DNA from 3 places in the Neobacillus sedimentimangrovi genome. Region 1 is predicted to be linked to each of the others. Evidence: riboswitches for the same ligand, from Rfam matches in the RefSeq annotation. Region 1 holds a riboswitch; each other region holds the start of a gene.
What was found. A riboswitch is a leader RNA that binds a small molecule or an ion and turns the genes downstream of it on or off. The one in region 1 is predicted to bind preQ1.
Positions count from the first base shown of each region.

Region 2: it holds a riboswitch for preQ1, as region 1 does, so the genes downstream of both, GZA11_RS02740 (QueT transporter family protein) here and queC (7-cyano-7-deazaguanine synthase QueC) in region 1, are expected to answer to the same signal.
Region 3: it holds a riboswitch for preQ1, as region 1 does, so the genes downstream of both, queF (preQ(1) synthase) here and queC (7-cyano-7-deazaguanine synthase QueC) in region 1, are expected to answer to the same signal.

Region 1 is NZ_JAAFZF010000001.1:112,229-122,657, forward strand. Features, by position in the region: gene GZA11_RS00605 (sulfite exporter TauE/SafE family protein) at 1-762, shown strand, start outside; gene GZA11_RS00610 (MBL fold metallo-hydrolase) at 1,010-1,702, shown strand; gene GZA11_RS00615 (DinB family protein) at 1,938-2,396, shown strand; partial or broken gene GZA11_RS00620 (helix-turn-helix domain-containing protein) at 2,762-3,217, shown strand; gene GZA11_RS00625 (GNAT family N-acetyltransferase) at 3,994-4,443, shown strand; gene GZA11_RS00630 (YjiH family protein) at 5,042-6,316, shown strand; gene GZA11_RS00635 (short-chain fatty acid transporter) at 6,380-7,696, opposite strand; PreQ1 riboswitch class I at 7,879-7,921, shown strand; gene queC (7-cyano-7-deazaguanine synthase QueC) at 7,968-8,636, shown strand; gene queD (6-carboxytetrahydropterin synthase QueD) at 8,641-9,114, shown strand; gene queE (7-carboxy-7-deazaguanine synthase QueE) at 9,107-9,832, shown strand; gene GZA11_RS00655 (hypothetical protein) at 9,927-10,214, opposite strand.
Region 2 is NZ_JAAFZF010000003.1:111,956-122,384, reverse strand. Features, by position in the region: gene GZA11_RS02775 (Gfo/Idh/MocA family protein) at 1-516, opposite strand, end outside; gene GZA11_RS02770 (ThuA domain-containing protein) at 544-1,272, opposite strand; gene GZA11_RS02765 (LacI family DNA-binding transcriptional regulator) at 1,351-2,394, opposite strand; gene GZA11_RS02760 (carbohydrate ABC transporter permease) at 2,498-3,316, opposite strand; gene GZA11_RS02755 (carbohydrate ABC transporter permease) at 3,316-4,176, opposite strand; gene GZA11_RS02750 (ABC transporter substrate-binding protein) at 4,366-5,664, opposite strand; gene GZA11_RS02745 (globin domain-containing protein) at 5,995-6,387, opposite strand; PreQ1 riboswitch class I at 6,645-6,689, shown strand; gene GZA11_RS02740 (QueT transporter family protein) at 6,735-7,232, shown strand; gene GZA11_RS02735 (DinB family protein) at 7,387-7,911, shown strand; gene GZA11_RS02730 (exonuclease domain-containing protein) at 8,030-8,638, opposite strand; gene GZA11_RS02725 (DoxX family membrane protein) at 8,907-9,416, shown strand; gene GZA11_RS02720 (hypothetical protein) at 9,479-9,697, opposite strand; gene dmpG (4-hydroxy-2-oxovalerate aldolase) at 9,836-10,429, opposite strand, start outside.
Region 3 is NZ_JAAFZF010000008.1:19,393-29,821, reverse strand. Features, by position in the region: gene GZA11_RS04940 (L,D-transpeptidase family protein) at 27-1,928, opposite strand; gene GZA11_RS04935 (queuosine precursor transporter) at 2,163-2,780, opposite strand; gene queF (preQ(1) synthase) at 2,796-3,296, opposite strand; PreQ1 riboswitch class I at 3,421-3,467, opposite strand; gene GZA11_RS04925 (NAD-dependent epimerase) at 3,708-4,739, shown strand; gene GZA11_RS04920 (GntR family transcriptional regulator) at 4,946-5,677, shown strand; gene gntK (gluconokinase) at 5,670-7,211, shown strand; gene GZA11_RS04910 (GntP family permease) at 7,233-8,579, shown strand; gene GZA11_RS04905 (L,D-transpeptidase) at 8,795-10,231, shown strand.

The DNA.
Region 1 (10,429 bases):
ATGATTATCATTTTTTTCATCGGTTTTATTGGTTCCTTTATTTCTGGGATGTTAGGAATCGGTGGATCCATCATTAAATACCCTATGCTTCTTTATATACCGCCATTATTTGGTTTTGCTACCTTTAGTGCTCACGAGGTTTCAGGCATAAGTGCGATACAGGTATTTTTTGCAACGATCGGAGGGGTATGGGCTTTTCGGAAAGGTGGATATTTAAATAAATCCTTAATTACAAATATGGGGATTAATATTTTAATAGGAAGTTTTATTGGCGGATATGGCTCAAAGCTAATGTCTGAAGCAGGCATCAATTTGGTATATGGAATACTTGCATTAACTGCAGCGGTCATGATGTTTATTCCTAAAAAAGGTTTGGATGACATTCCATTTGATCAAGTGAAGTTTAATAAATGGCTTGCAGCCATCCTCTCTTTGATAGTTGGGATTGGGTCAGGAATCGTTGGGGCGGCAGGTGCCTTTTTATTAGTACCTATTATGTTGGTTGTCCTAAAAATACCAACAAGGATGACCATTGCCTCTTCTATGGCCATTACTTTTATTTCTTCCATCGGAGCTACAGTTGGTAAAATGACAACAGGCCAAGTCGATTATGGTCCCGCCATCATTATGATTGTAGCAAGTCTTATTGCATCTCCATTAGGGGCCGTGACTGGGAAAAAGATAAAGACGAAAATTCTTCGAATCATTTTGGCATTCATGATCCTAGCAACTGCCGTAAAGATTTGGATGGATATTTTGTAGTAGATTCAATGAAGATAAGAAAGGGAAGAGAAATCGTTATTAGAAAACTCCTCTCCATTTATTCATGGTTAAAACTCAGGGAGTCTCTTTTCATTTTTTTTATAAACTTTCCATCATGGATTTATCATTTTTTTATGTAATGATCTATTTAAATGAAATGTATGATATTTTGAGTTTTATGATATATATTTTTACAATGGAAGTAAGTCTCTATTAGGAAAAATTAGAGTAAGATGGAGGACGGAAAATGAAAATTATCGGGCTTCCTATTCATTATGAATTTAATGGCCAAAAAGATACGATTTACCCGACCTTAATCATCATGAATAATGAACTTACCTTAGTAGATACTGGGCATAAAAATTTTTTGCCGCTGATTACCAATGAAATTCTCAAATATAGCTATCAAATGGAGCAACTAAAAAATATTATTATCACACATTATGATAACGATCATATCGGTTCTTTATATGATTTTAAGAAAGAGTATCCGTGGGTAAAGATTATAGCTAGCGAAAAAGAATCGAAATACATCAGTGGGGAAGTCAAATCAGAGAGATTAGCGCAAGCCGAAGCGTTGCTAGAAAACATGTCAGCGGAAGAAATCGAATTTGGAAAATGGTTTATCCAACAATTAAAGAGTTTGAAGCATGTTCCAGTAGATCAAACGGTCCGTGATGGGGATTTGATTTTAGATGACCAATGTAGAGTCATCGCCACACCAGGTCATACTTCCGGCCATATTTCACTCTATATTCCTAGCTTAAATAGTGTCATTACCGGTGATGCCGCTGTAAAGGAAAAGGATGAATTAGTGGTAGCCAATCCACAGTTTTGTTTAAACCTTGAAAAAGCGGAACAATCTTTGGCTAAACTTAAAGATCTACAAGCGAAAAATTATTATTGTTACCATGGAGGGAAATACGTTTCTAGTTCCTAACAAAATTTGAACGATTCGATTCATACATGTGATTTTAAGTAGGATCATCCCATAAGGTATGGTATGAGCATTTCGGGGGTGGTCTTTTCTTTTGGCTGTTTCGTAAGGTTGTACCAAATGATTCAAAAGGGAATTATTTTCTTCTTCAACGAAAGGGATAGGTTCGTTTAAGAAGGGATATTCCTATCTTTAGTCGAATTTTGTTTTTTAGATACCTATTTAAGGGGTGAAGTGTGTGGAGGAAATAATGAATGGGATAAACCACTGGATACAAACCTTACCGAAAGTATTAAACGCAATGTTAGAAACAGAAATATCCAATCGCCCATTACCAAATAAATGGTCAAAAAAAGAGATTTTAGGACATCTATGTGACTCCGCCATAAATAATCTTCAAAGGTTTATAAACATTCAGTATGAAGAACAACTATTGGTCATCCAATCCTACAACCAAGATCAATGGGTCAAACTTCAAAATTATCAAGAAAGACCACTGGATGAGATATGTAACCTTTTTATCGCATTAAATAAACAAATCATTAAAATTTTATCAAATATTCCGAAAGAGAAATTATCTTATGTTTGTGATATAGGTAACAATCAATTGAAAACAGTAGAGTGGTTAATAAAAGATTATCTTAAACATATGGAACATCATATTAACAACCAAATTCTGATGAAAAATTATGCGTAATAGGGATTCTGCTAAGCTGCTTCCTTTTGGAAGTGGCTGTTTTTACCTTTCAAGAAATATTGAATTGTATTTAAATGGATTTTTGACAAACACATGGCCGCACTTGCCCTTGGTCGCCATTTTTTATTCTATTGAAGGAAATGGAATCAGTAGAGGTAGTTCCAGATAATTGGTTGCCACAACCTGATACGGCTCCATCCAATCTTACATACAAATTATAATCATTGTAAACATGAAGTTGCTACTTGGATTTTCCTGAAAAATGAAGGTGCAACAGGAGGTTGCCCCTAGATGCACCTATTAAGAGCTTTACTTTAACCACTATTTTCCTCGATAATGGAAAGGAAGAAAGGTGAGGTTGAACAATGATTTTTAGTGAACGATTAAAAAGAGAAAGAGAAAAAAGGGGATGGTCACAAGCCGATCTTGCAGACAAACTTCATGTGAGTCGTTAGTCTGTTTCGAAATGGGAAACGGGTAAGAATTATCCAAGTATCGAAATCATCATTGAGTTGAGTGATTTATTCGGTATTACGATAGATGAATTGTTGAGGAGTGACAAAGAATTGACGGAAAAAGTGATTAAAGATAGTAAGCAATTGGCCTATCCAAAATGGAAAACATTTTTTGATACGGTATTCATGTTAGGCGTATTTTTATTAATCATCAAACTATCTATTCTCGGCTTCAATTATTTTGTTGGTACAAAAATAACGATATTAGAAGGCTTGCCAAAATTTGTCGTAAACTTTTTACCATTCGTATTAATGGTTGTTGGTGGCATTGGCTCAGATAGTTTGAAAAATAAATATAAAGATTGACAGTAAAAACCGTCGGGATTTTTATAGTACGAGAAATGATATGTAAGACAGGTAAGGGAAGTGGTATATACCACTCCCTTTTCCACTTTCTAAGAATGAAATGGTTTTATGAGGATCATCCTTTGTTGCCCTGGAAATGATTCACCATGCTCGTGTTTACGTGAGATAATTCTTGGTTGGGGTTCAATCCCAATAGTTAAAAATGATTTGTCCTATTGTTTCGGGTTTCCAGTTGGAGATTTGAACCAATTCTGCACTATTCAACTCTTTGGATGCTACAAAACTTTGGTAAACCGGAGCATTTAGCACATCTGATTTTAATACTTGAAAATAAAGAGAAATTTGCTCATCAATAAAAGGTTGGTCGATAAATGTAATGTTTCCATTTTCAACTACCGATGCAACTGCAAGATAAGGAAAATGTATTTATATAGAATTGATTATCAAAAATTCTCAACTTGTGTAGGCTATTAAATTCAATGACCTTTCAACCGCTACGTAATGCAACATCACAACATAATTGCTTAAATTGTCTCCCGTCTACTTGAGGTGGAGGGGTGTTGACTTTTGGTTCATAAAATCCAGTTATACCATTAGGAAGTTTCACTATTGGTCACCACCTACTAAATTTAGAAAAAAGCAACCTATCAAATTATATCGGTCATTTTATATAAAAAGTGTTATTTACAATAATATAAAGAATTTGATAAGGTTTCAAATTTCAAGATTTAATTTTACAGAGCCATAAATAAAAAGAATTGAGGGGGAAGTAAAACATGATTCGAAAGTTGGACATTCGTGTGAAGGAAACCGCGGAGAAGGTTTTAAACATTCAAATCCCAGCCTATCAAGTAGAGGCTGAGATGATTGGTTCTTTTGAGATCCCCCCATTAAAAGACACAGTGGAAACCTTGCAAACATGTGGAGAAACTTTCTATGGCTATTATTCTGACGAACAACTTTGTGGAGTAATTTCCATTAAAGTGGTCAATGAGGAAGTAGATATACATCGATTAATCGTCCACCCGAATCATTTTCGAAAGGGAATTGCTCAAGCACTATTAGATTTTATAGAAGCCAATTTTAAGATGAATCGAATGATCGTGTCCACCGCTTCCAAAAATGTCCCAGCCGTCCGTTTTTATAAAAAGAATGGATTTCAAGTGATAAAGGAAGTCATGGTTAATGGAAACCTCTCCTTAACCTATTTTGAAAAGAAACGGTAATGAAGATACAATGGGGGTACTACATGACTGGAATAGTTAAAACTCCACAATCACCATATTATGCTTCAGCATTCCGGTTGGAGGGTTAGAGTTTAAAAATCTCACAAACCTATAAATTCTGACTAAATGCCACCGAAAATCCCCTGAAAAAAGTGAATGTTTCATAAAATAATTACTATAAATATCCCGGTTTGACCCAAAATCTTTTGTTTACACCTAAAACTTTTTTCTTTTTTCCAAAGTTTTAATAGTATTTTTCTGAATATTTAAACTTTATAATACATTTATTAATAGGGATTTAGGAGTGAAGGACAGAACAGTCTAGGATGCTATCCATTGATCTAGGTATGACTTCATGACTAGGAAGATTTAGACAGTAGCAGCACTCCGGATATGGTTTCACTGTTATCATCAGGAAGAGGCGGAAAGACCGGAGAATTGGGTAGGCGGTCCGAATCTAGGAATCTTTTACATTATTTTGAAAGCGTTTTTATTTTTAGGGCAATTACATTTTAAAGGGGGAAAGTGTATGACAAATTTTCCAGTGGAACAAGAAAAAACGGTGAAGCCGGAATTGCGGGCAAATAACTTGGGGAATATGGCAAAGTTTTTTGTCTATAGTGCGATTGGCATTTTCGTCTTTTTTATTCCGGTCACTTTGAATGGAAAATCTTCCATCATGCTCGACCATATTGTTTCCTATATTCAAACGGCTGTACCAGGTGTCTTGCCTTATTACGCTCTCCTTGTGATCTTATTAGGAGCCATTTACCCATTTGTAAAGGGAACATGGAAAAAAGATACCGTTTCACTCATTTTTTCAATTTTAAAAGTAATTGGTTTGGTTGCTGGAGTAATGCTTGTCTTCAATTTTGGACCAAAGTGGTTTTTTGATCCTAATATGGGGCCGTTTTTGTTTAACAAACTGGTCGTGTCCGTAGGTTTACTCGTCCCTATCGGCTCGGTGTTTCTTGCTTTATTGGTGGGGTATGGGCTATTGGAGTTTGTCGGGATTTTCATGCAGCCAGTCATGAGGCCGGTATGGAAGACACCTGGACGTTCGGCTATTGATGCGGTGGCCTCCTTTGTTGGAAGTTACTCCATTGGCTTATTAATTACCAACCGGGTGTTTAAGGAAGGAAAATATACGATCAAGGAAGCTGCGATTATTGCCACTGGCTTCTCCACTGTTTCGGCCACCTTTATGATTGTCGTAGCTAAAACCCTGAACTTAATGGAAATTTGGAACACCTATTTCTGGGTCACCTTTGTCGTCACATTTTTGGTAACGGCGATTACGGTTCGGATATGGCCATTGTCCAAAATGAGTGATGCCTATTATCAAGATATGGAAGGCGATGAAGAGGTCATTATAAAAAAAGACCGAGTAAAAACGGCATGGAATGAGGCCATGAAGACCGCCAATCAGTCTCCGAGTCTTGGTAGAAATATTTGGGACAACTTGAAAGACGGATTCGTCATGACCATGGGAATTTTGCCGTCGATCATGTCGGTAGGCTTATTAGGTCTTGTCTTGGCAGAATATACGCCGGTATTTGATTGGCTCGGCTATATTTTCTACCCGTTCGTAAAACTCGTTCAACTGCCGGATGCGATGCTTGCTTCAAAAGCAAGTGCTGTCAGTATAGCCGAGATGTTCTTGCCTGCACTCTTGGTGACAAAAGCTGCCCTTGTGACGAAGTTTGTCATCGCCGTCGTGTCTGTATCATCCATCATCTTCTTCTCGGCCGTAGTTCCATGTATTCTTTCTACAGAAATTCCGCTCACTGTCGGCAAACTGATCGTCATCTGGTTTGAACGGGTGGTATTAACCATCCTTCTTACGGCTCCGATTGCTTATTTACTTTTATAACAGGAAAAAGCATTGAAAAAAACCTCGTCCAAGTGGCGAGGTTTTTTCATGAGTGGATGTAAGCTAATAGACAAAATAAATCAAAATGGAACTGACGATTCCGATCCAAATGGCGAGCAAGATACAATATCCCATGATATGACGTATATGGAGGCCGACAATACTTAAGATGGGTAATGCCCAGAATGGTTGGATGAGATTCGTCCAAGCATCTCCCCAGCCTACGACCATGGCAATCACACCAGGATCGACTCCTAGCTCCATTCCAGCGGGGACGGAGAGAGGCCCTTGTAGTGCCCATTGGCCACCACCAGATGGGGCGAGTAGGTTGACAAGTCCGGCTGTCCAATAAGTAATAACCCCAAATGACTCCGTACTTGAAATGGAGATCATTCCTTTAATAATGATATCGGCAAGCCCTGAGCTCCCTAAAAGTGCAATAATTCCTGCATAAAATGGAAATTGAAGAATAATCGGTGAAATAGAACCTGCTGCTTCCTGAAAGGCTTTACCGTACTGATTCAGTGAACGGTGAAACATTAGACCTAATGATAAAAACAAAATATTAATGAGATTTAAATTAAGGTCCGTTCCTTTTCCCAACTGTAATATCGTATAAATGAGACCCACCAATCCAATTAAAATTCCAAGGATAGGGGTGTTTTCTAACGAAGTGGCAAAAGTTTTTTCTTCTTCTTTTTCCGTTTTAATCGGTTGTTGCTCTTTTTCTTTTGGTGTATAAGGAATGATATTTTTCTTGGGCGCCATGAATAGAATGAAAATCGGCATGGTGATGACGAGAGTGATAAGGATGAGAATGGTACCAGGATGAAAAATCGTTTCTGAGGTAGGAATGACGCCCATGACATCTGCTAGAAAATGGCCTTTCGTTGCAACGGTTAAACCAATGGAGCTTGATAACCCTGCTGAGTAGAGTGCGGTAGGGGCGTAGGCACACGCTACTAATAATGGAAAATGAGCATTTTGATTTCGTTTTCCAACCTCACGTGCGACAATCGCACCAACAATGACAGCCAACCCCCAGTTAATATAATAAGCGGCGGATGTAATGAGAAAGGTATAAAGATAGGCTTTGTTTGCGGTATTGGCCTTTGCTGAAAGGGCCTCTAAACCTTTACGGATAAATGGAACCGAGGCAAGGACCATCCCTGTCATGAGTAAGAGCACCATTTGCATCGTAAAAGCTAAATAAGTCCAAAACCCATCCCCATACGACTGAAATAATTCTAATGGATCTGTAGGAGTCACAAAAATAGCCAACACAAATACAAGCAAGGTCATCAACACTGCAATCACAAACGCATCTGGCAAATATCGTTGTACCACCCGAGAAAAGCGTTCTGAAACTCTGTTTAACATTGTTTCTCCCCCCTTTTTACTACTCAAAGTATGACAAAAGAGATAGTGTTATAACCTAGTTCGTTTTGGTGGGAGGAGAGGACCTTGTTCATTTTTTGTACCAAGAGTCTTGATGAAGATAGATTGAAAAATTGCTAAAATAGTATATAATCATATAGTCAAGTAAATAAAATCCGCATGAAGCGGGAGAGGTTCTAGCTACCCTCTATAAAAAACTAAGGAAAACAGGACTAATTTCTTTAGTAGTCCTGTTTTTCTGTTAAAAGGAGAGATTTTCATGTTGAAGAAAGAGAAAGCTGTTGTCGTTTTTAGCGGAGGGCAGGATAGTACAACCTGTCTGTTCTGGGCAATGGAACGATTTGAAGAAGTCATCGCCGTTACGTTCAATTATAACCAAAGACATAAGCTTGAAATTGAATGTGCTCAGAACATCGCGAAAGAACTTGGAATACAACATCATATTTTAGATATGTCCTTATTAAACCAACTGGCACCTAATGCTTTAACTCGAAATGATATTGAGGTGAAAGAAGGGGAGGATGGAGCACTTCCATCTACCTTTGTACCGGGCAGAAACCTTGTATTTATCTCATTCGCAGGTATATTTGCTAGTCAAATTGGTGCGAAGCATATTGTCACTGGTGTATGTGAAACAGACTTTAGTGGATATCCAGATTGTCGGGATGTTTTTATTAAATCATTAAATGTAACGTTAAATTTATCCATGGACCAGCAATTTGTCATCCACACACCATTAATGTGGTTGAATAAAGCAGAAACTTGGGAATTAGCTGACCAATTAAATGCCTTGGAATTTGTCCGGGAAAAAACATTGACTTGTTATAACGGAATCATGGCTGATGGGTGTGGGGAATGCCCGGCATGTCTATTGCGTATACGGGGATTGGACCAATATTTAAGCACTAGAAAGGAGTTATAAGCATATGTATGGATTTCGCATCGTAGATAAACTCCAAAAAATGGATGAAGATATTCAGCGTAATCAGCTAAAATACCATTCAAAAAGAGTATTGGTAAGTAAAGAATTTACTTTTGATGCCGCCCATCATTTACACTGTTATGAGGGAAAATGTAAAAATCTTCACGGTCATACGTACAAAGTTATTTTTGGTATTAGTGGGTATGTGGATGATCGTGGGTTGATGATGGATTTTGGAGATATAAAAGAGATTTGGAAAAAAGAAATTGAAATCTATCTCGACCACCGCTATTTAAATGAAACCTTGCCTCCGATGAATACGACGGCAGAAAATATGGTGGTTTGGATTTTTGAAAAAATGGCGGAGGCTTTAAAGAAAAACGATCAATTAATCGGTGCAAGAGTAGAATTTGTCCGTTTATATGAAACACCAACCAGCTACGCCGAAGCGAGACGGGAGTGGATGGAAGATGAGTAAAATACCTGTCATGGAGATTTTCGGCCCCACCATTCAGGGAGAAGGGATGGTCATCGGTCAAAAAACGATGTTTGTGAGAACGGCAGGCTGTGATTATTCCTGTAGCTGGTGCGATTCTTCTTTTACTTGGGATGGTTCAGGAAAAAAGGATATTCGAATGATGGAACCTATGGAGATTTGGCAAGAACTAGAGAGAATTGGTGGGAACAATTTCTCCTTTGTCACGATTTCTGGTGGGAATCCAGCCTTATTAACAAATTTAAGTGAATTGATTCAGCTGCTTAAAGAGAAGCAGATAAAAACAGGTTTGGAAACGCAAGGGAGTAAGTGGCAGGATTGGTTTTATGAAATTGATGAACTAACCATTTCCCCCAAACCGCCAAGCTCCAAAATGGATACCAACTTTGAAATATTAGATGAAATCATTTCGAAATTAAAACAAAATGAACAATCAAAATTTAGTTTAAAGGTTGTTGTCTTTGATGAGGAAGATTATCGATATGCCCAAAAAGTGCATTCACGTTATCCAGACATCCCGTTCTTCTTACAAGTGGGTAATGATGATCTAACCACGATGGATAATAAGGAATTACTTCTTCATTTGCTGGATAAATATGAAAGACTAATAGAAAAAGTCATCCAAGATCCAACATTAAATAACGTGAAAGTATTACCGCAAATGCATACATTATTATGGGGAAATAAACGAGGAGTGTAGTTGATAAAAAAAGTCACTCAGCTTGCTCCATTCATGAGGGAGGCGTCTCGGTTCATGTTCCGAGACGCTTTTTATATTGGTTAGTCATGGATGTTTAGTACGGATAGGGGTACGGATATCCCGTTTGGTATGGATAGGCATAATAGGGATAAGGATATGGGTATGGTGCTGGATAAGGGCCAGGTGTTGCTGCTGCGCCTAATGCTAATCCTGTTAGTGCCCCAGCCGTAAATCCTGGATAGAACCCGCCATGAGGATGAAATCCATGTCCTCCATGTCCTCCGTGTCCTCCATGCCCCCAATGACCATGACTGCCTCCATGTCCCCAACCATGGCCTCCACCATGTTGATGTGGTCTTACGTTGTTTGGATGAATATTCATTACATGTCACACCTCCACCTATGAGCTTCTATATCCTATGCCTATTAGGCTACAATTGCTATATGTATTTCAAATTGTTACTCATTTTTTGGTACTTTAGTTAAATTTTTACAACAAATATAAAAACATCTGTTCCTATTTTCTGGTGGACATGGTATACTAAAAATGCAATAGAAAGGAATTTCTCAAGGGTGGTCGGCACACTCCCAACTAGA
Region 2 (10,429 bases), on a different contig from region 1:
CTTTTTAAAGAACCAACTTTCTTTCCCGTCTGCACTCCAAGATTCTGGCCCTCCGTGACCAAATGCGGTTCTAAAACTATAAATCTTTCCTACTTCTCCGTTTTCAATCAATTGCCTTGCTTTCACATGTGAAGGGACAAAACGCTGATTATGGGCAATCATTAATTTCTTGTTATTTTTCTTCGCCGCTTCAATCATTTGCTCTGCCTCTTCACTTGAAGTAGCCATTGGCTTTTCACATAATACATGGGAACCCGCATTCAAAGCTGCAATGGTTACAGGAGCATGAAGGGCATTTGGAAGACAAACACTTACCGCATCGATTTTTTCATTAGCCAATAACTCTTCATAACTTGTATAAGCTTTTGCATTGTATTTTTCCGCCATTTCTTTTGCGCGACTTTCAACAATATCGCATACCGCAGCAATTTCTACTCCAGGATGTGCATCATATTCTACTAGATGACGATATCTAGCAATACTTCCACAACCAATAACAGCTACTTTTAATGTCATATTCCTCTCTCCTTTTCTATAATTCTATTAAACCGTTGCTTTGTCTGAGATGGTTTCCAATGGCTTTGCGTTTCCATAGACAGGTGTTGCCGTTTCAGCTGGTTTTACCCAATTTACCCCATTTTTTATAACACGTTGAATTTCTTTATTGTGGTAGGTTTTATAGGTTTCATGTCCAGGGCGGAAGTAGAAAATTTTACCTTTTCCACGTTTAAATGTGCAGCCACTACGAAATACTTCTCCACCTTCAAACCAACTGATAAAAATGAGTTCATCTGGTGTTGGAATATCAAAATGCTCGCCATACATTTCTTCTTGTTCTAATTCAATATATTGTCCAATTCCTTCGGCAATTGGGTGCGTTGGATCAACAACCCAAATTCGCTCTTTCTCATTAGCCTCTCGCCACTTCAAATCACAGGATGTTCCCATAAGTTTTTTAAAGATTTTAGAAAAGTGACCTGAGTGTAAAACAACTAGGCCCATGCCTTCTAATACCCGTTTATACACTTTTTCAACAATTTCATCTTTTACTTCATCATGGGCTTTGTGTCCCCACCAAACTAAGACATCGGTTTCTTTTAATACTTCATCCGTTAACCCATGTTCTGGTTCATCTAATGTCGCTGTTTTTACATTCACATGATCGTCTTTTATAAATTCAGCGATTGTACCATGGATACCATTCGGGTAATTTGCTGCAACCACTGGATTTGTCTTTTCATGACGGTTTTCATTCCATACCAATACATTCATTTTTATTAACCCCTTTTTAATTATGAAATTTCCGCAAAAAGCAAACGTTTGCATTAAAGAATGCTGTTATATTATTTTTTAATTTTTAGTAGAGTCCTCTTTCGTTAGATCAATGCATGACTCTCTTTCAACAATGACTGCAGGAATAATCACTCGTTTATTAACCATGGTTGGATCTTTAATCTCTTCGATTAAGCATTTAGCTGATTGATAACCTAACTGAAAGGTTTGGATATCCACTGATGTCATAGGCGGTGTTGAAAGTCTAGAAATCATTGTATTGTTAAAATTGACAATACTTATTTGGTCCGGAATCTTAATATTACGTTCTCTTAAAGCTAAAAGTACCACTAAAGCATTTAAGTCATCTGTAATCACTAATGCGGTTGGAGGTTCTTTTAAGTTTATTAGTTCATCGACAGCCTGTGCTCCTTGATCCCGGTTGTATGATATATGTTTGATATAATCATTATTCGTTTCAATACCATTTTCACTTAGCGCTGCCATATATCCATTTAATCGGTCTTTTGAAACTTCAAATCTAAGATCTCCACCAATTAAACCGACTCGGCGATGACCTCGTTTAATGACAAATTCTGTGGCATCTTTTGCAGCTTGGAAATTATCATTATCCACATACATAATGTTTGGTGAATCCAAAATGGGTTTTCCTAATACGACAAAAGGGATTCCTGAATTGATTAAAAAGGAAACCACTTTGTCATCTTTTTTCGAATACATGACGATGACCCCATCTACTTTTTTCCCTTGCACCATCTTAACTGTATCTTGAAAAATATCTTCCTCTGATTCTCCAGTTGCAATGCATATGCTATACCCTTGTTTATGGCAATAGGCACTAATGCCGGTTAATACTTCTGGAAACACAGGATTTTGCAAGGATTGGCTTATGGAATTCTTCATCACAATCCCAATTGTCTGTGTGGATCTCTGAACTAATGTCCTTGCATTTAAATTCAGATGATAGCCCATTTCCTCCATAATTTTACGGACTTTCCGTTTTGTTTTTTCACTAATATTTGGACTATCCGATATGACACGTGAGACAGTAGAGGGAGAAACATTTGCTTTTTTTGCAACATCCTTGATTGTGACCGACACCACTTTTCCCTCCTCTCATTCTTGGAAATAAGTCAGATTATCTGTTGTCATACAAGCTAGTTATGTTCGAAAAAATACTACTATTAAACATGTTCCTCGTAAGCTATTTGACCGCACCTTCGGAAACACCTTTGATAATTTGCTTCTGTGCAAAGAAATAGGCGATAATGACAGGAATAATTGCTATTGTTAATCCCGCTAATGCTAAATGCCATTGTTTTGTAAACTGACCAAAGAAAAAGAACATTTTCAATGGAATGGTTGCAGATTCTTCTTTTAATACAAGAGATGGTAATAAAAAGTCATTCCATATCCAGATAATATTAAGAATTCCTACCGTTACAGATATTGGCTTTAATAACGGGAAAATAATATGCCAAAATACTTGAAATTTATTAGCCCCATCAATATATGCCGCCTCATCAAGTGAATTGGAAATTCCATTCATTGCACCATGGTATAAAAAGATTGACAAGCTGCTTCCGAATCCTAAATACATAAAGATCAAACCTGCACTATTCAGCATGTCTGCTTGACCAAAAATGGATACAAGCGGAATCATGACAGATTGGAAAGGGATTAGCATGGCACCAACAAACATGAAAAAGATAAAACCACTTAATTTACTTTTATTTCTCGCTAATGCATAGCCCGCCATAGATGAAAAGATGATGATGATCCCTACTCCTAAAATAGAAATGATTAAGGAATTCATCAAAGAATGAATAAAATCTAAATGATAAAAGGCCTCAACAAAGTTTTCCATCGTAAATTCTTCAGGCATTCCTAGTACATCGGAAAAGATTTCCCTTTTCGTTTTGAACGCATTTACAACCATTAAGTAAAATGGTGAAAGCCATAAAAGGGCTAACAAAAGGCCGAAAATTTCAAGGATAATGCGATTTCTTTTCTTCTTCTGCATTACATTTCGACCTCCCGTTTTTTATTATAATAAACCTGTGTTAACGCCACTGTTGCCACAAGAATCAAGAAAATGATCCCCTTAGATTGAGCAAACGCCATTTGATTATCATTAAAAGCTGTCTTGTAAATTTCCATTGCCACCATCTGTGTGGAATTAAATGGTCCACCACCAGTTAATGACAAGTTTTGGTCGTATATTTTAAAGGAGTGAGATACAGTCAGGAACATACTTACAGTGAAAGCAGGTGCAACTAATGGGAAAGTAATGTTTTTAAAGCGCTGGAAGCTATTTGCTCCATCAATTTCAGCCGCTTCCATTAAGTCCTTCGGTATATTCTCCAAATATGCAATGTAAATAATCATAATATAGCCAGCCCATTGCCAGCAGTTTAGAATCACAAGTCCCCAAAAGCCTGTTTCTGTATCGGATAACCAGCCTTTCAAAGCTTCAATGCCTAGCAAATCACCGATTCCACTAAATGCACTTACGAAAATAAATTGCCAAATAAATCCTAAAATAAGTCCACCAATTAGGTTGGGCATGAAAAATATAGTCCGTAAGAAGTTACTAGTTTTCATTCCTTGTGTAACTAACAAGGCAAGTCCTAAACCAAGAACATTAAGTAAGATCACTGATACAACAGCAAATTTAATAGTGAACCACAATGATGCTCTGAATTCTTCGTCCTTAAATAAATCAATATAGTTGGCAAATCCTAAAAATTCGGTAGCGGTCAGACCATTCCAGTTGGTGAAAGAATAATAAATTCCAAAAAGTAATGGGATGATGACGACAAGGCCTAACCCTAATAGGACCGGCGTCAAAAATATCCAAAATGATATATCCCGATTTCTCACCTAAACCCCCCCTGTAATAATTCCCGATCAATTAAGGGAATAAATGTAGCACCTTTGGCAAATAGAATAATAATCATCACTAGTTTTTTAATAGCTAACGAAGCAACAATTACTGCTTCGTTAGCTAGCATATATTCATTTGAGGGTCAAACTTAAGCGTTTGTCCGCCTTATTGACATTTTCTTCTGGTTATTTACGTGATTTTTCCCAAGCTTCTTGGGCTTTTTTAATTGCTTCGTCCCAAGTACTTTCACCACTTAAATATTTTTGCATATTTACAGCTAATACCCCTTCTTGCCATCCAGTTGGTGATCCTAAGAATACCCAGCCAATGGTATTACCTTCAGAAGCATATTTGTAAATTTCTTTTGAAAGTGGATCAGCAATTTTAGATGTGTCATAGCCTTCATACGCCGGGATAAATTTAAAGTCTTCCAATACAGCTGTTTTACCAGCATCAGAAGTATACATCCAGTCTAAGAATTCCTTAGCAGCTGTTACTTCTTTTTCATCACTCTTCTTATTTACAGCCCAGTACATTGGAACTCCTACAGGTAATTTACCTTCGAAGCCTTCAACTGGAATTGGAACAAAACCAATATTCTTTTCTGCAAATTCAGGATCGATATCATAGATAGAGTTGTAAGTCCAGTTCCCTTGTTGGATCATGGCAACTTTTCCTAATGAGAATAATTGTTCTACTTGTTGAGAATAATCAAGGCTTAATACAGGCTGAACAGAGTACTTCGCTTGTAAATCAAGCATTCTTTTCAATTCTTCAGACTTTGTGAAAGGAGCGGATTTGGCATTATATGCTTCAACAACACTATGATTAAAATCAGGCGCCATGAAAACGTTTGCTAAATGGTTACCAATAACCCATTGTTCTTTAGCCGCTAATGCAAATACTGCCTCAATCCCTAACTCTTTCTTTTTACTATCTAAAGTTTTTACTGCCTTTTCTAAATCTTCATATGTTTTAATAGACGCCGGGTCAATTCCAGCCTTTTTAAATACTTTCTTGTTGTAAATAAATCCATAACCTTCTTGGTTAAATGGCAATCCAAGAACTTCCTCGCCATCCTTCACACTATCAAGAGTTCCTTCAAGTGCTGCCTTTGCTGCTTTTGTTTCTGACAGGTCCGCAAGGTAATCCCTATAGTTTTGGACATCTGATGGTCCACCTACGTTAAAGATATCTGGTTCATCGCCAGAAGAGAAGGCTGCTTTTAAAGCTGCACCATAGTCGTTACCGCCACCAACAGTTTTTACATTGATCTTTATATCAGGATGTTCTTTTTCGAATTGCTTCACAAGGTCTTCAAATTGGTTTTTAAATTCAACCTTAAATTGGAAGATATCAACCGTTACTTTATCCCCACTACTGGCTTTCTCTTTATCATCGCCTGTACCACCGCATGCTCCCAATACAACACTTGACGCTAACAATGTTGATAAAAGACCAGCATACAACTTTTTCCCCTTCATTTCTTTTCCTCCTAATAAACTTGTAATTTTCAATAGTTTTTCATGAATTCGTTTGCATAAATTCACGAAAAAAACATCACTATAAGCAAACGCTTCCAATTCAAATTTAAAATTAATCTATTAAGTACTAGGTAGAGTATATTAATAAAACCTATTTATAATTACGAAAACGTTTGCATTACGTGATTGATTTAATATTACCATAGCCTACCTATGTATACAAGAATTTTCAGATATTTTTATATAAATCTATTTGTTAAATTTCATAAAATTCCTAAAATAAAAAAAGATTCCCGTTCCTTCCTGAAGAAGTGACGAGAATCCTGTTAATTACTCCTTATCTGGACTGTTCACCATGATTCCTGCTACTTGTGTCAATCGATCATAGAAGGCTTGACCAGCAGGATTTTTATCTAGACCGATTTCTTCAAATGCTTCCTTCATGCAACGAAGCCAGCATTGGGCTCTTTTTGGTGTGATTTCAAATGGTAAATGGCGCTCTCTCATAGCTGGAGGTCCAAATTCTTGACTGTATAGGGGAGGTCCTCCTAAAAATTGCGGCAGGAACATGCGCTGCTTTCGCTTGATTTCTTCGATATCCCCTTCAAATAATGGCGCTAAATCGGGGTCGGCGTAAACGCGTGGATAAAATGCGTCAACCAGTTTATCTATAGTTTCTTGTCCACCGATCTCCGTGTAAAGTGATTTAAAAGGGTATTCCATTTTTTTCACCCCCTCTTCCATTTTCTCTTTTTTTCATTATAAAGAATTGCTTTGCGAAGTTTTGTGATTTAAATCACGTTTTTGTTTGACATCCATTGGCACGTCTATTAAGATTAAGTTTTTCCATCCATACTTTTGCCTTATACTTATCATACCAATGAAATGGATTCATACTTAGGTATTCAAATTAATTTTTTCCAAAATTGTGTCATTGACCCGTATTTCCTTTTATATTAATATATTAGCTTGTTAATAATGATAAAGTGGTTCGAAACCATCCCACTATAAAAAACTAAGGAGAATTTCATATGGAAAATACATCAAACATGTTAGATGCTCGTCAAACAATGAGCAGAGAAGGCAGCAAGGTACGGGGCATTGTTGTGAACGGAATTGTGGCGGCATTGTATATTGCTGTTTCAGCCATGATTGCACCATTTGGGTTTACCCAAGTTCAGTTCCGTGTTTCGGAAATATTTAACCATCTCATCGTTTTCAACAAAAAGTACCTGTACGGGATTATTTTAGGTGTATTTTTAACAAACCTATTCTTTTCCCCGATGAAGGCCTATGACCTCATTTTCGGTGTCGGCCAATCTTTACTTGCATTGACCATAACAATCGTTTCTGCACGCTATGTTAAAAGCATTTGGAAACGAATGATGATTAATACACTTGTATTTACGTTTACTATGTTCTTGATTGCACTTGAACTTCATTTGGCATTTGATTTACCATTCCTATTTACTTGGTTAACTACGGCCGCGGGTGAATTTGTTGTATTGGCTGTCGGCATGCCAATTATGTACCTCATTCATAAACGCGTCCGTTTTGATAAAATATGAAAATAAGAAGTAAGAGCTGTTGCTTAGGTGAACAAACCGGGCAGCGGCTCTTTTTTATGGTAATTTTTTGAAAGAAGAAATACAATGAAGTTAGTCCTAAATGAATTAGGATGTACAGTGATTTATAAAATTGATTAGATAGGAGAGGATTCGATTGCTTCAACGTCCAGAGGTAAATGAGTTCCCAGAGTACTATGTCCCGTATGTATCATTAGTACCTGAGGGGGATTTGATTCCAATTCTTCAAGAGAATCTTAAGAAAATGATCAAACTTTTTGATGGGATTTCGGAAGAAGACAGCTATTACCGTTATGGGGAAGGGAAATGGAGTATTAAAGAAGTCCTCGGTCACATTACAGATACTGAAAGAATCATGAGCTATCGGCTCATGCGTATCGGTCGCGGCGACAAAACACCTTTAGCAGGGTTTGACGAGGAATTCTTTGTCAATCATTCTAAAGTCAATGAATTGCCTGTAAAGAAGATTCTTGATGACTTTATTGCCACAAGAAAAGCCACCATTACCTTAATAGAAAACATGCCAACTGAAGCTTGGACGAACGAAGGGAACGCCAATAACACAAAGGTCACTACCCGGGCGATCGCCTACATTCTTGCCGGCCATGAAATTCACCACCGCCATATTATAGAAGCAAGATACTTATCAAACTTAAAATAATTGAGCATGCCCTCCTGTCCTCGAGTCAGACATTTTTTCTATGCCTATCGAAAAAAATGTTAAAAATAAGGCTCGATTAGAAATAAACCGCCATGCAGCAAACGGCATGACGGTTTTATTATCCCAATTTTGCTCTTGATGTAGCAGGCTTGTATTTTCTCATTGGACCGTATTCTAAGATTTCCTGAAGATATAAGTTCCCTTTTGGGCTCCTTTTTTTAAGTAATTCCATTAAATATGTAATATCATCCATCGCTCTATGTGTTTGAATGTTGGTGATTTCATGGGCTTCAAGCAGCGTAATTAATTTTCCGTTAGGGAAACCATATTGCTTCCATGGTACATTCCTCATCGTACAATACCACTTCATGTCATTAACCTCTGGATACATATGGTATAGAAAACTACGGTCAAAGGAAGCATTATGGGCAAACACCGCATCTGCCCTATGAAAATAGGTTCTTATTTTTACATCACTGAATCTTTTTCCACGCACAAGATCAAATGGGATTCCATGGACTTGAAAGGCCCTATCATAATTTCTACGAGCTGAATCTGATATCGGCTCCCTTAAAAAAGAATCTTCTTCTAAAACTTCTATTATTTCACCTGTATCCTCATGATAAGAAAAAAGCTTTAAAGCAAGTTCAATGACCTCATCTGTAGTCGGGCCTAAACCTGTCGTTTCCACATCCAACAGTAATCCATAGCACACCTGATTCCTCAATGCCATCATCCCTTAAATCGAAAATTTCCTTTATTATATCAAATATTCCCTAACCATCCTATAGAGACACCATTCCCTCAATACTATTAAACCCCGGAATACATGATGTTGACCTATCTATTTTTCATGACAATTGCAATGTAATAAAATGTTCAAGTCTTTTTGACTAATATGTGAAATAGTGAACAAAATCGTCTTCATTTAAGAACGATTTGCTATATTAATAGTGTAATAAATAATTTACCTTTCATTAAGGAGATGTATTAATATGTTTAACACATTTCTAAGGGAAAACAAAATTGCCGCTGGTATTTTAACCGTATTGCGTTTATTTCTTGGATATTCTTGGTTCACAGCAGGTCTTGGAAAAATAACTGGTGGATTTGACGCCTCTGGTTTCTTGAAAAATGCCATTGCCAATCCGGTGAAAGGTCCTGACGGAAGCGTTGTTTATGGCTGGTATGTAGATTTCTTACAAGGCTTTGCTCTACCAAATGTTGAACTCTTCAACATTCTCATTCCTTGGGGTGAAACATTAGTTGGTTTGGGATTACTATTAGGCTGCTTAACCACTGCTGCAATGTTCTTTGGTTTAGTGATGAACTTCTCTTTCTTCCTCGCAGGAACGGTTTCTCACAACCCAACGGACATTTTCCTCGGATTCATCATCTTAGCAGCTGGCTATAATGCTGGTCGCTACGGATTAGATCGCTGGGTCGTACCATTTATTCGTAAAACAACATTAAAAACAGATAATCGAGTAAAACATAATGCTTAACATTCACAAAAATACGCCTCTATCGCATTTCGCGAATGAGGCGTTTTATTTTTTAGTTCGTTTTACCCATTATTTTTCATTATATCTTCTTTATTCACAAACCAGTTCGTTACCTGTGTTAGAATGGCAAAGACCAAAAAGAAATTCATTGCCCATACATTGACAAACGGGGCAATGCCACCAAATTCAATGGTTACATTGCCTTTCAGTTTCATGACAATCATCGACTCAATAAAAACCAAGAAAAAACCAATTACCCCTGCAACTGCCGCTAGTAACATTCCTTTTCCCCCTGTTACACTCCTATTTAGAAAAAAGTTTGGCAAAATTATGACTTATAATTCCATTATATCGCCGGACGATTATTAACTAAAGGAATTACTTTTCAAAACCTCAAGGAATTGGCAAATGCTATCTCATTAAATGGAAATTACCTTGGACTTCGCGATTTCTGCTGCGACATCTACAATCATGTCTTCTTGCCCGCCAACCACTTTTCGCTTGCCCAGTTCTATTAAAATATCGCGGGAATCAATTCCAAATTTGGCCGCGGCCCGTTTAGCATGGAGAGCAAAACTTGAGTATACACCTGCATATCCCAATGTAAGGCTATCCCTTGTAATTTCCTGCGGTGTTTGCAAAATGGGGGCGATCATGTCTTCGGCTAAATCCATCATTTTATACAAATCTACACCAGTCTTGATTCCCATACGGTCTAGAACGGCCACAAGCACTTCTGTTTGCGTATTGCCAGCACCAGCTCCTAAGCAACGGACACTGCCGTCAATGCGAGTAGCCCCCTCCTTAATAGCAGCAAGTGTATTGGCCATCGCCAGAGATAAATTATTATGGCCGTGAAAACCTACATTCACTCCGATGGATTGTTTAAGAGCACGAATTCTTTCGGCTACTTGATCTGGAAGCAAATAACCGGCCGAATCGACCACATAAACGGTATCCGCCCCGTAGCTCTCCATTAATTTTGCCTGTTCCACCAATTTTTCAATAGGAGC
Region 3 (10,429 bases), on a different contig from region 1:
ATTTTCTAAGTGGTGTCAGACACCATCTACTTCATTACTTTCCAAAATTCATCAGCAATGACTTGATATCCGGATTTACTTAGATGAATATTGTCTGGATTTGGAATATATTTCTTAAAGTCACTAGCAATGACAGTATCAGTTGCTACAAATGTATCGCCATTTTCAATAGCTTGTTTTTTAATTTCATCGTTTAATGCCTTTATCAACGGTAATAACTGTTTCTGAAGTTCTTCAGGATAATATGGGAACGCATTGTAGTATCCCATTACATACACATTTACATTTGGATTTAGCTTATCAATTGTGCCAAGAATTGAATCAATGTTCTTAGAGACATCACCAATTGCCTGCATTACTTCAGTAGGATTTAAAGCTTCATCTGGATTATCTGGCAGTAATGGGAGTAAATCATTCGCACCGATATCAATTGTAATATGTGTCGCTTCAGCTATTAATTTTTGAATTTCCTTATTATTTTGCACATCCGCTTTTAATTGAATAGATGTATATCCAGGAACACCTAAATTTTTATATCCAATTGAGTCTTTGCCAAAATTATCAGCAATATAATCTGGATATCCTAAATCATCTTTATTTTCTGGAGTAATTCCTGCAGCTAATGAGTCACCTAACGCTACGTATTGGATCCTAGCTCCATCCTTACCTACTTTATAGCCGTCAACTATTGTATTAACAGCCAAAGCACCACTGTTCTGGAAGTAATACCATTTATTTTCGATATTCAACCATCCCGTTACCATTGCTCCACTATTGTCTAAGTAGTATTTCTGGCCTGATTCATTGAGCCAGCCAATTCTCATGGCTCCATTTTTATCAAGATAATACCACTTCTTCTTATCCAAGAGCCATCCGGTTTTCATGACACCATTATTATTATAGTAATACCATTTATTCTCGTATTTTAACCAGCCAGTTACCATTGCTCCATTATTGTCCAAGTAGTACTTCTTACCTGATTCATTCAGCCAGCCAATTTTCATAGCTCCACTTTTATCAAGATAATACCACTTCTTCTTATCTAAGAGCCATCCGGTTTTCATGGCGCCGTTATTTTTGAGGTAATACCATGTTCCTTTATCCTTTAACCAACCAGTTTTCATGGCACCGTTATTATTAAGGTAATACCAAGCTCCACCATTGTATAACCAGCCAGTCTTCATGGCACCGGATTGATCAAGGTAATACCAAGTACCCCGGTCTAATAACCATCCAGTCCTCATTGCCCCAGATTGTTGTAAATAATACCATTTGTTATTGACTAAGACCCATCCAGTCTTCATCACACCATTTTTATCTAAGTAATACCATTGGCCCCCATGTTTTAGCCATCCGGTTTTAGGCACACCTTTTTCATAATAATACCAATTGCCGTTAACTTTTACCCAACCATTTGATTCAACCAAATACCCTTTTTCCTTTGCTATCACATCAAAACTATTGCTGGAATAAGTAATAATGACTGGGGTATATAATTTTACCCGATCAAAAAGCCAACGGACTTCATCATTATGCATGCGTACACAGCCAGAGCTAACATACTTGCCGATAGAGCTTTCATTATTATTCCCATGTATGGCGTAGGTTGTACCATATGTCCCTCTAGCCTCTAATCCAAGCCAACGGTTTCCTAACGGATTACGCGGATCTCCCCCTGGAATACCACCCGTATAATACGGACGATTCACAATCTTATTAACAATCCTAAAGGTCCCTTCAGGTGTTAAATCCCTTGTACGTCCTGTTGCTACACTAAATGTGCGAACTAGCTTTCCAGAATCATAGAATGCAAGAGTGTTTGTCTTTTTATTAATAATAATTAATTGTGAACTCGCTGCATCTACTTTTGGTATATAACTCAAAAACATACACAGTAATAAAACAAAAATGACCGTAAATTTTCTCATATTTCCTCCCCCGGTTATATATTTCTATTAAAATACCATGAATAAATTAAATAGTTTGTCATAATTTGGTGAAGAATTTGTAATATGTATAATATTTTTATGGTTAAATATTACTATAAAATTTTAGAGACTAAAAGATTATTTGTCCAAAATTTTCCCGATTTTATTAAATAATGTTAAATCCAAGCCAAAAACCCCTTGGTCATAGACCAAGGGGTTAAAAAAATTATTGACCTAAAGTATTTTTGCTTCATGTTTCCTAGCAATCCCTACCAGGAAATAGACAATAGGAGTCGTACAAATAGCTGCTAAAAATTTAAAAATATATTGAGTAATGATTAAAGTGCCTAGTACTTCTAGCGGTATTGTTCCATAAAAAGCAATCACAATAAAAACGGTTGTATCAATTAATTGGCTTAGCATGGTGGAGGCATTATTTCGTAACCATAGTTTCTTTTGCCCATGTCTGCTTTTTAATAGATTAAAGACAAATACATCCAAGTGTTGACTGACAGTGTAAGAAATTAAGCTGGCAAGTACCACCCGAAAACTTCCATTTAAAATCGTCTCAAAAGACTCCTGATCTTTAAATACTGGAGCTTCAGGCAAATGGATCGTAATTGTTATAAAGACTAAAGCAAGGATTTGTGTCACTAATCCTGAATGAACCGTCCTTTGGGCATCTTTTTTTCCATAAACCTCCGTAATGACGTCAATAATAGGGTAGGTAAAAATATAGATAATCACCGCTGCGGGCAATATTACCCAAGTTCCAATATGGAAAAGCTTTACTGCCGTGATATTGGCCAAAATCAATAATCCTGTAAATATACCATTTAAATAAAATAGCATATCTTTAACTCTTTCCTATCGATTATCCACTTTTTCAGGATAAAGATCATGGTTCATTAAACGATATTGGGCCATCTCTTCGTACTTTGTACCCGGTTTACCATAGTTACACCATGGATCAATTGAAATCCCACCACGAGGGGTAAATTTGCCCCAAACCTCAATATATTTTGGATCAAGGAGCTTAATTAAATCATTCATGATAATATTGACACAATCCTCATGAAAATCCCCATGGTTTCTAAAACTGAACAGATATAATTTCAAAGATTTGCTTTCCACCAGTTTTTTATCAGGGATATAAGAAATATAAATAGTGGCAAAATCCGGCTGACGTGTCAGCGGGCAAAGGCTGGTGAATTCAGGACAGTTAAATTTCACGAAAAAATCCCGATTTGGATGAAGATTCTCAACTGCTTCCAGCACATCTGGGGAGTATTCAAATAAGTATTTTGTCCCTTGATTCCCAAGCAATGTTAAATCCTTTAATCCTTCTTCATAAGTTCTTCCAGACATAAAAAAACCTCCTGTAAAATGTGTAATCCACTTTCACAGGAGAGGTTCGTTTCCGCTTCTCATTCAAACTAAACGGACAAAAACATAAAAAGCCACATCCATTATGGACATGGCCAGTTGTCATGAATCCATAGTTTTTTATAGAGGGTATCAGCTATGAACCTCTCCCGTTTCAGTTACGGGTATTCTTTTTTTCCTAATTATACTATAGTGATCCCCTTTATCTGTGTCAATGTAAAAAAATGTTAACCACCAATAGACCTGCATATAATGGAACTAACGCATACCAAGATGAAATTTGGGGACATACTATCCTTTTTTTCGTGCAAATATCCATACCTCCTTATCTCCTGCTGCATATTGTATCGTATTACGGATTGGAACATGTTCGAAAGGAGAAGAAGTAAAATAATGACCATTTTAGTGACAGGGGCGGCTGGCTTTATTGGATTTCATCTTTCCAAACGATTGTTGACACTTGGCCATCATGTGATTGGCATTGATAATTTAAATGAATATTATGATCCTCGTTTAAAAATGGACAGGCTAGAACTATTGAAGGTTTATCCTCAATTTGAATTTTATAAAATGGATCTTACCGACAGAAAAGCATTAAACTCCATTTTTGAAAATAATTCTATAAGAATTGTCATTCATTTAGCTGCTCAGGCTGGCGTTCGCTATAGTCTCGAAAATCCTCATGCCTACGCCCAATCCAACCTAGTAGGGTTTATCAATATTATAGAAGCTTGCAGACATCATCCTGTTGACCACTTCATTTATGCTTCCTCAAGTTCTGTCTATGGGGCAACTAACCATATCCCTTTTTCGACAAAAGACCCCGTCAACCAACCAGTAAGTCTTTATGCAGCTACGAAAAAAGCAAATGAATTAATTGCTCATACCTACAGCCATTTATATCAAATTCCTACTACAGGCCTTCGATTTTTTACCGTTTATGGACCGTGGGGAAGACCCGACATGGCCTACTACTCTTTTACAAAAAATATATTTGAAGGAAAAATAATAAAGGTATTTAATTATGGTGACATGAGAAGAGATTTCACCTACATCGACGATATTGTCGAAGGAATTATCCGTTTATTAAATAAGCCACCTAAAACAAGGCCATGTGGGGATAAAGAAAATTCTGGAATCAGTTCAAGTAAAGCCCCCTATAAAATTTATAATATCGGCAACAACCGCCCAGAAAACTTATTGGCTTTTATTCAAGTATTAGAGAAACTGATTGGCAAAAAAGCAAAAATAGAATTATTGCCTATGCAGCCGGGGGATGTAAAAGAAACCTATGCGGATATTACTGATCTGCATAAAGATGTGGGATTCTATCCTTCCACCACATTAGAAACAGGTTTAGGCCATTTTGTCGAATGGTATAAAATGTATCACTTAAACGAGAAAAGCAAATCCCTTCATGATTGAAGGGATTTTTTTAAGGGTGTTAAAAAGAACATAAATCTTTTTCCACAGTTATTAAAGGAGAAGATATAAGTAGTGTAAACTACCTACAATTCTAAAATCCTATTATTTTATTTAAACATAACAATTGAATAAAAGCGTTTGCATTATTAAAAATCTTAGTTATAATACTTGTATACAAGTATACTCGAATTAAAGAAGGTGGATGAATGTCCGAATCAATAGATTTTCTTTATCCAACAAAATGGCTTTCTAAAGCCTCAACCGGAGAGCGTGTGGCCTGTGAGCTAAGAATGCGGATTATTTCTGGTATCATTGAAAGCGGTGCCATTCTATCAGAAAACAAATTGGCAGCAGATTTTTCCGTAAGCCGGTCTCCCGTTCGTGAAGCATTAAAAACACTGGCTTCTGAAAATCTCATTCGGTTAGAAAGAATGGGGGCCGTTGTTATAGGTTTAACCGAAAAAGAAATAAATGAAATTTATGATGTTCGGCTGCTCATCGAAACGTTTGTCTTTGAACGATTAGTAAAAATGGATGTTCAAGAATTAGTAAACGAACTTAGCAAAATATTAGAAATGATGAAAGTCGCAATCAAATATAAAGATGCGGATGAGTTTTCCTATCAAGATATCATGTTCCATGAAACGATTATTCGGTCGATTCATCATTCCTATGTCCTGATGATTTGGGATAATTTAAAGCCGGTAATGGAAAGTCTTATTCTCTTATCGATGCGTGCTCGTATCAAAGAAAAATATGATGATTTTACTAGAATTATAAATAACCATGATCTTTATATTGAGGCCATCAGAACAAAAGATAGAGCATTAATGATTGAATCATTGCACAAAAACTTTGATGATGTTCAAGAGAAAGTTGAAGACCTCTGGATGTCACAACAAATGTTAACTAAAGGAGTCGAGCAACAAGATGACTAGCTATATGTTAGGAGTAGATATTGGTACGACGAGTACGAAAGCGGTCCTATTTTCTGAGAAAGGAGAAGTCATTCAAACAGAAAATATTGGCTATCCGCTTTATACACCAGATATATCAACAGCTGAACAAAACCCAGATGAAATTTTTCAAACTGTATTAAAAGCCATTTCAAACATTATGAAACAGAATCCACAAAAACAACCGGAGTTTATTTCCTTCAGTAGTGCCATGCATAGTGTCATAGTAATGGATGAAAAGGATCAGCCACTAACTCCTTGTATTACTTGGGCAGATAACCGTAGTGAAGCATGGGCCCATAAAATTAAAAATGAATGGAATGGACATGAGGTCTATAAACGAACAGGAACACCCATCCATCCTATGTCGCCATTAAGTAAAATTACATGGATTGTCAATGAGCGACCTGAAATCGCTACCAAGGCAAAAAAATATATTGGAATCAAGGAATATATTTTTAAAAAATTCTTTGATCAATATGTGGTCGATTTTTCAATTGCTTCCGCGATGGGTTTGATGAATCTCAAAAACTTGGATTGGGATGAAGAGGCATTAAAAATAGCCGGGATTACTAGAGATCAATTGCCTGATCTTGTACCAACTACAAAGGTATTTACAAATTGCAATCCTGATCTAGCAAAACAGATCGGAATCGAACCAGACACACCATTTGTCATTGGCGCAAGTGATGGCGTACTTTCCAATTTGGGTGTAAATGCCATTAGAAAGGGCGAGGTTGCGGTTACCATTGGGACAAGTGGAGCCATACGGACCATCATAAATGAGCCAAAAACAGATGAAAAGGGAAGAATCTTTTGTTATGCCTTAACGGAAAAACATTGGGTTATTGGTGGACCAGTTAATAATGGTGGAATCGTTCTACGATGGATTCGCGATGAATTTGCCTCATCTGAAATGGAAACAGCCAAAAGACTTGGAATAGATCCATATGAAGTCTTAACCAAAATTGCTGAACGTGTAAAACCAGGTGCAGACGGATTATTATTCCATCCCTATCTCGCTGGTGAACGCGCACCATTATGGAATCCTGACGTGCGAGGCTCCTTTTTCGGCTTAACCCTTTCACATAAAAAAGAACATATGATTCGGGCTGCATTAGAAGGGGTTATCTATAATTTATACACTGTATTTCTCGCATTAACCGAGTGCATGGATGGTCCTGTCACCCGAATTCAGGCAACAGGAGGCTTCGCTAGATCAGAGGTTTGGCGGCAAATGATGTCCGACATCTTTGAATCAGAAGTGGTCGTTCCAGAAAGCTATGAAAGCTCATGTCTGGGCGCCTGTATTTTAGGCCTTTATGCCTTAGGCAAAATTGAATCGTTTGAAGTCGTGTCTGACATGATTGGTAGCACCTATAAACATACACCAAATGAAAATGCAGCAAAAGAATACAGACAATTACTGCCAATATTTATTCATCTTTCAAGAGTGTTAGAAGAGGAGTATAAAAGGATTGCGGATTATCAAAGAAGCTTACTTAAATACAACTAATAAGAACAGGAGGAGCAATCGATGCCTTTATTTATTGTCGCAATTGGAATTATAGCTTTGCTCATTCTTATCATGGGTTTCAAATTAAACACTTTTATTTCATTAATCATTGTATCATTCGGGGTAGCATTGGCACTCGGAATGCCTCTTGAAGAAATTGTTAAAACCATTGAAGCAGGATTAGGTGGAACACTTGGCCACCTCGCATTAATATTTGGGCTTGGAGCCATGCTTGGTAAATTAATTGCCGACGCGGGAGGCGCACAACGGATTGCCATGACCCTCGTGAACAAGTTCGGTGAAAAAAACATTCAATGGGCCGTTGTTGTTGCTTCATTCATTATCGGGGTCGCCTTATTCTTTGAAGTAGGACTAGTATTATTAATTCCAATTGTCTTTGCTATTTCAAGAGAATTAAAGGTTTCCATCCTCTATCTTGGTATTCCGATGACAGCTGCCTTATCTGTCACACATGGTTTCCTTCCACCACACCCGGGACCAACGGTTATTGCGGGCGAATATGGTGCAAACATTGGGGAAGTTTTACTGTATGGTTTTATTATCGCCATTCCTACGGTATTATTAGCCGGACCTATCTTTACAAAATTAGCTAAAAAACTAGTACCAGATTCCTTCCATAAAACAGGAAACATTGCCTCTTTAGGCGAACAAAAGGTATTCAAACTTGAAGACACACCTAGTTTTGGGATCAGTGTATTTACTGCCATCCTTCCAGTTATTTTAATGTCGATTGCAACCATTATTACACTGATTCAAAAAACGATGGGGTTTGATGATAATGGTTTTCTGGCAGCTATCCGTTTTATTGGTGATGCTGGTACTTCCATGTTGATCTCTTTACTTGTTGCTATCTATACGATGGGATTGGCAAGAAAAATTCCAATGAAGGATATTATGGATTCCTGTACCACTGCCATCTTACATATTGGGATGATGCTTTTAATCATTGGGGGCGGCGGTGCCTTCAAACAAGTATTAATTAACGGCGGTGTCGGTGACTATGTTGCTGAGTTATTCAAAGATACAAATATGTCACCAATCCTGCTTGCGTGGTTAATTGCCGCCATTTTACGTATATCTTTAGGATCTGCCACCGTTGCAGCCTTGACCACTGCTGGTCTGGTAATCCCAATGTTAGGACAAACGGACGTGAATCTTGCATTAGTTGTACTTGCAACAGGGGCAGGAAGCTTAATTGCCTCCCATGTCAATGATGCCGGTTTCTGGATGTTTAAAGAGTATTTCGGCCTAAACATGAAAGAAACTTTTGCTACATGGACACTATTAGAAACGATTATCTCCGTTGCCGGTCTAGTCTTTATCCTTTTACTAAGCTTATTTGTTTAAAAAGTATAACGTTCAACAGTTCAAAAGCCCAAATGAAGAGTATAAATCTCCTCATTTGGGCTTTCTGTATTCTACAGTTAAAAAAATTAAATCCCACATAGTTCTTACTATTATATCTAGTAAATTAGTAGTAATATGTAAGAGGAAACCTTATGTTCCAAACAATTTTCTTATATTGGAAGGAAAAAGCATAAAGGTATTCAGGGGGTTATTACATGGCAAATACCTTACAAGAATCAAAGGAAAAAATAAAGAAACAACGAGTTAAGTCCCTTAAATGGTATAAAAACTGGAAGTGGATGGGACTCATTTCCCTTGTACTTCTATTTGCTGCAATTAGTTATTACCAGGGCACACATTTTAATGCAAATACTAAGATTAATGGTATAAATGTTGGTGGACTAACGGCTGAACAAGCATTACAAAAATTGCAAAAATCAGTATTAAAAAATGTCGTTTTCATTGGCGAACAAAAAATACTAGATGGAAAAGACACAAAAATGAATATCACCGACAAGGATCTACCAGCAGTAAAAAAAATATTACAAAAGCAACGGACTTTCTTTCCTTCAACAAAAGCAAAAAACTATTCGTTAATGTCAAGCGAAACAGATTACTATCGCAGTCAGACGCTAAAAAAAGAGTTGGAAGAAAAGCTTGTTGCCATAAATAAAACTTTAAAAGCACCACAAGATGCACAAGCTCATTGGCAACAAGGGAAAATTGTCGTAACGAAAAGTAGTAATGGGAAGCAATATGACATTGCTCGTCTATTAAAAGACTATGATAAGCAAAAATATACAAGTGAAATTCATCTGAATCCTGTTTACATTCAACCAGTTAAAGAAGATAGTGAGATTGTCAAAAATCAAAAGAAAAAGCTGAAAGAACTACTTGGGCGTACCTTGGAATATAAAGTACAGGATAAAGTTTATACATTTAAGGCAAACAAATTTATCAAGAGTGCTACGGTTTCCAAAGATATGAAGATCATAATCAAAGAAAGTAATATAAAAAATAAAATTGAAGAAATCAATGATGTACAATCCACTCTAGATAAAAATTTCACCTTTAAAACTCATTCAGGAAAAGTCATATCTGTAAAGGGACAAGGATACGGCTGGGCACTCGATGTAGAAAAAGAGACTGCATTGATTCATGAAGCCTTTGAAAAAGGGAAAAAGTCACTTTCTGCAACGAATATTGTTGGCCACGGTTGGAAAGGTGAAGGTTATGGATATGAAACATTAACAAACAATGGTATTGGTGATACATATGCGGAAGTATCCATTTCCGAACAACGGATTTGGCTCTATAAAAACGGGAAAATGGTCCTCACAACGAATGTGGTGACGGGTCGGCATGACACAGGGGAGGATACATCAAAAGGTGTGTGGTATATCCTTTATAAACGGTCTCCATACGTCCTTAAAGGGAGCAGAGCGGGCAGTTCGGCATATGAGATCGAAGTCAATTACTGGGCTCCGTTTACTAACAGTGGACAAGGATTCCACGACGCCAGCTGGCGGACAAACTGGTCAAGTAATGCCTATCTGACAGCTGGATCGGGCGGCTGTGTGAACGTCCAGCCTAATATTATGAAACAAGTATATGACAATTTAAGTGTTTACCAACCAGTAATTGTTTATTAATAAGGAACAAGGAAAGAAGCAGCGACCTGCTTCTTTTTTATAAGATTTTCACCTACGAGAATGGTCTAGCTCAAACATCGCACGACCGAAAGCGATAGCTTTTGGGAGGAGGCCATACGCCGCTGACCAGGGTGCTTCCGCTTTTCTAATAAACTTGACCTAAGTCAAGGAACTCAATTTCTCTTTTCCCTAAAATGA